DNA from 2 places in the Acidiphilium sp. 20-67-58 genome. Region 1 is predicted to be linked to the other one. Evidence: riboswitches for the same ligand, from Rfam matches in the RefSeq annotation. Region 1 holds a riboswitch; the other holds the start of a gene.
The links. A riboswitch is a leader RNA that binds a small molecule or an ion and turns the genes downstream of it on or off. The one in region 1 is predicted to bind cobalamin.
Positions count from the first base shown of each region.

Region 2: another riboswitch for cobalamin. It lies ahead of B7Z76_RS06885 (TonB-dependent siderophore receptor); the one in region 1 lies ahead of metE (5-methyltetrahydropteroyltriglutamate--homocysteine S-methyltransferase).

Region 1 is NZ_NCAS01000030.1:24,497-26,884, reverse strand. Features, by position in the region: gene B7Z76_RS12275 (IclR family transcriptional regulator C-terminal domain-containing protein) at 1-33, opposite strand, end outside; gene B7Z76_RS12270 (OsmC family protein) at 250-696, opposite strand; cobalamin riboswitch at 808-1,042, shown strand; gene metE (5-methyltetrahydropteroyltriglutamate--homocysteine S-methyltransferase) at 1,155-2,388, shown strand, end outside.
Region 2 is NZ_NCAS01000012.1:53,202-55,589, reverse strand. Features, by position in the region: gene B7Z76_RS06885 (TonB-dependent siderophore receptor) at 1-1,471, opposite strand, end outside; cobalamin riboswitch at 1,577-1,786, opposite strand; gene B7Z76_RS06880 (haloacid dehalogenase type II) at 1,820-2,388, opposite strand, start outside.

The DNA of each region.
Region 1 (2,388 bases):
GGATGGTCCGGTCTCGTCTGGCGCAGTTGGCATCCGTGCGTTCTGCGCACATCTCCCCTGCGGATGCAAGATGGCAGACCGCCCGGCGCCCCACCCGGCGTCTGGGCGGGGCGAAAATCGTTAACCTTTCCCACGCCAAGGGCGAGCTTCCGGATTCCCCCCGCGCTTGTCCACAGGCTTATTCAGATTTCTGTGGACAACTCGTGCGAAGCCCGGATCGCAAAAGCCTGATTTCATTACGGTCTTGCTTCAGCCCTTCACCCGCGTGCCGCTGCCGTCGGTCACCCTCACCTCGATCGGGATCCCCCGCGCGACCGAGGCGCCGACGGTGCAGAACTGCTCGAACTGGCCGAGAATCCGGTCGAGATGCCCGATCGTCCCGGCCTCTGCGGCGAACCCGATGGCAACATGGATCGCCTGCACCCGCAGCCTCCGGTTCTCGTCGCGCTCCACGGTCGCCCGCGCGGTGGTGGTGATCGCCCCCGGCGCCTCGCGAAACTTGGTCATCGCGAAATGAAAGCTGGACGACATGCACGAGCCCACCGCCGCGAGCAGCAGCTGCACCGGCTCCGGCCCCGCCCCGCCGCCGAGCGGCGGCGGCTCGTCGGAGACGAGCTTCGGCAAGCCGCCGCCGAATTCGGTCTCGAACCGGTAATTCTCGATCTGCCGCAGGACGATCTCGTGCGTGTCGGCCATCTTGCCTGTCTCCTTCTGCCGCGCGCAGTCTGCACCCGGCGCGCCGCCGCCGCCAGACCGCCATCCGGCCATCCGCGACACCCCACCCTTGCCGCCCGCCCGCCGAGCCGGCATATGCAACAGGTCACCGGTCCCGCGCGAGCGGGTGAAAAGGGAACATCGTGCGCTTCGGCCGGGCCTGATTGTCCCGGAAGCAAGTCGATGGCTGCCCCCGCAACTGTCAGCGGCGAGCCGGTGGTCCGTCCGCCCGCAAGGGCGAGCCACTGAACCGGAACCGGTTCGGGAAGGCAGGGCCACCAGCGTCGACCCGCGAGCCAGGAGACCTGCCGGTGTCGCATCAACCAACGCTGCCGGGCGGGGTGCACCGGAAGCCGGAGCCAACCCATGACTGCACGCATCAGCGGCAGCGCCTGCCGCGCGCGCCTCGTTCGCCTCCCCGCACGCCAGGGAGGCCGCGCATGAGCATCGCCACCAATCTAGGCTTCCCCCGCATCGGCCGCCGGCGCGAGCTGAAGGCCGCACTCGAGGCCCATTGGGCCGGCGAGCTCACCGAAACCGCCCTGCACGATGCCGCCCGCGCCCTGCGCGCCGGGTCGCAAGCGCTGCAACAGGGGCTCGGCATCGGCCACATCCCGTGCAACGACGCCTCGCTCTACGACCATGTGCTGGATACCGCCTGCATGTTCGGCGCGATCCCGCCGGGTTATGGCTGGCGCGGGGGGGAGGTGTCGCTCGCGACCTATTTCGCCCTCGCCCGCGGCACCGGCGGCCACGATGCCGCCACCGGCCTGCCGGCGCTCGAAATGACCAAGTGGTTCGACACGAATTATCACTACCTCGTGCCCCGTCTGTCCGCCGGGCAGCACTTCACCGTCACCGCCAACCGCCCGCTCGAACTGTTCCGCGAGGCGCTGGCCTGCCATCGCCGCACCCGGCCGGTGCTGCTCGGCCCGGTCTCGTTCCTGCTGCTCGCCAAGACCGATGACGGGTCCGACCCGCTCGACCTGCTGGACCGCCTGCTGCCCTGCTACGCGCAGGTGCTGGCGGACCTCGCGGCCGAGGGCTGCGCCTGGGTGCAGATGGACGAACCTGTCCTCGCGCTCGACCTGTCGGGCCGCGCCCGCGCCGCCTTCGCCCACGCCTATGAAACCCTCGCCCGCGGCGCCACGCCGCACCTGCTGCTGGCGAGCTATTTCGCGCCGATGGGCGACAACCTGCCCACCGCCCTCGCCTTGCCGGTCGCCGGCCTGCATCTCGATCTCGTCCGCGGCCAGGCCGATCTCGCGCCCGCCCTCGCCGCTGCCGGCCCGGCACGCCATCTCTCGCTCGGCCTGATCGACGGGCGGAACGTCTGGCGGGCGGACCTTCGCGCCGCCCTCGCCACCGCGCGCGAGGCGGCGCGCGCCCTCGGCGGCACCGAGCGGCTGATGATCGCGCCGAGCTGCAGCCTGCTGCACGTCCCGGTCGATCTCGCGCAGGAAGACCGGCTCGATCCGGCGATCCGGCCCTGGCTTGCCTTCGCCACCCAGAAACTCGCCGAGATCGCCACCATCGCCCGCGGCCTCGACGAAGGCGACCACGCGATCGCCGAGGCGCTGGAGATCGCCGATGCCGCCCGCCGCAGCCGCGCCGAAAGCGCCCGGGTCCACCGGGCGGACGTCGCCGTCCGGCTGCTCGCCGCAACACCGGCGA
Region 2 (2,388 bases), on a different contig from region 1:
CTGCGTCAGGCATGCCGAAGGCGGGCAGCACGGTTTCGAAGCCGAACCGATAGCCAACCGAGTGTTCGGGGTGGAGGTTCGGGTTGCCGTGATAGCCGTAGCTGTCGATGCCGTGCAGGTCGTAGAGCGAGGGGGCAAGAAAGCCGCTGCCCGCCGAGGCCTTCAGCCGCGTATCGATTTCGGGCAGGGCCAGCACGAGACCGCCGCGCTCCGTCACCACGGTGCCGTAGCCGCTGACCGAGTCACCTCGGATGGCGCCCTGGACTGACAGGCGACGTGCGATGGTTGCCTGCGCGCCGACATGCCCCGCGGTGATGGATTGCGAGGCGGCGAGGCTGGAGAGGTAGGGAAAGCCGCCAAAGCTCGCATTGTAGTTCTCGATCGCCGTATCATGCGTGGTCTCGATGCCGGCGACGAGCGTCGGGTCTGTCATCGGGCCAAAATTCGGCAGGCGGATCACGTTGTTCCACTGGATCACCGTGCGGTCGCCGCGATAGCCGCTGTCGCCGGCGAACTGGTTGGGGTCGGCGGGATCGAGCAGGGTGAGGTAGCGGCGGTCGTCCTGGATATGGGCGATGTCGAGTTCGGTGGTCAGCCGGTTGTCGAACAGGTGCGATTTCACGCCGAAGCGGACGAAAACATTCGAATCGTAGCTGTTTTCATAGGGGTCGTCGAAGATCGGATATCCGAGATCGGGATACTGGGTGCCGGTCTGCCGGGCGCGGACGATCAGCGAGATCCGCGTGCCGGCGATGGGTGTGTAGCCGAGATTGACGGCGCCGAGCTTGTAGCGGAACGGGTCGCGATGCGCGGCATAGACGGCAAGCCGCCGCGCCGTCGCGTCGAACCCGGCCTGTTCGATGAGCGAACCTGTGATCGCATAATCGAATTTGCCGCTCTGGCCGGAGAGGGTAACGCTGCCTTCGCCCTGGCCGGGAAAGCCCCCGGCGATGTCGTAATCGACATGCGGTGCGCCATGGCCACGCTTGCTGATCAGGTTGATGACGCCGCCGATCGCGCCCGAGCCGTAGAGGCTGGACATCGGGCCGCGGACCACCACGATCCGCGCGATATCGCCGATGCCGGCATTGCCGAAATTGAACGCGCCGTTGGCCACCGAGGGATCATTCACCGGCACGCCGTCGCGCAGCACCAGCACGTCTTCGGAATTGGTGCCGTCGATGAAGACCGAGGTCTGGGCGCCAGGCCCACCCAGTTGCACCACGTTCAGGCCGGGAACCGTGTCGAGCGCCTGGACGAGGGTGGTCACGCCGCGCTGGCGCAGCGCGGCCGCGGTGATGACCGTGACCGATGCCGGGGTATCCGCAATGGGCGTCCGCACATAGGAGGCGGTAACCGTCTCGATCGGCACGGTGCCGGCGGGCAGCTGCGCGTTTTGGGCGTGTGCATTGGCAACAGCCCCGCACAAGGCGAGGGGAACGAAAAAACGATATCGCGCGGAGTCGCGCATGGAAAAACTCCGGTCCGGCACCCGGCGGGGCGGGCGCTGCCATAAGGGCGACCGAAGGCTACGGGACTTCACCCTTCGCTCCCGGTTCACCCCGCCCGGACGCGCGCGCATGGTCTCGGAACTGGCCGGTCTCCTGGCTCGCGGGTCAACAGCGCGCTCGGCCTTCTCGCGGGCGGGTCTGTGCCCCCTCGCAATGGCCCGGATGAACGCGCCTCACCGCTCACAGTTGCGGGGGCAGCCGCAGACGGGGCGACAAACCACCCTTCTGCGTTCCCGTTTCAGCCCTTGCGGGCCACCGATTCCTGATCAAGCTGTAGCGCCACCGGGGCTGGCGGCGCAAGCGCTGGTTCAGTCGAGGCCGAGCAGGCCGGGCAGGGCGGAGAGATCGCTGAGAACGGCATCGGGCGCGCCGGGCAGCCGCTCCGCCGGCTGTTTCGCGCGGTTGCACCAGGCGACGCGGAAGCCGAAGGCCGAGGCGCCATACGCATCCCAGCCATTGGAGGAGACGAAGCAGACCTCCTTGCGTTCCACCCCAAGGCGCGCCGGCACCATCTGGTAGACACGCTGATCGGTCTTGAACACGCCCACCGCCTCGACCGACAGCACATGGTCGAGCACGTCGCCGATCCCGGCATGGGCGATGGCGGCGGCGAGCATCGCAGGGGTGCCGTTCGAGAGAATTGCGGTGGCGATGCCCTTTGCCTTGAGGGCGCCCAGCGTTGCCTTCACCTCGGGATAGGCCGAGACGATGCGGTAGAGTGCGAGCAACGCCTCGCGCCGCTTCGGGTCGGCGAGGCTGGTCGCCTCCAGCGCGAAATCGAGCGCGTCGGCGGTGACGGTTTCGAAATCGGTATAGAGGTTCTGCAGGCTGCGCAGCCACGTGTATTGCAGCTGCTTGTCCCGCCAGAGTGTCACCA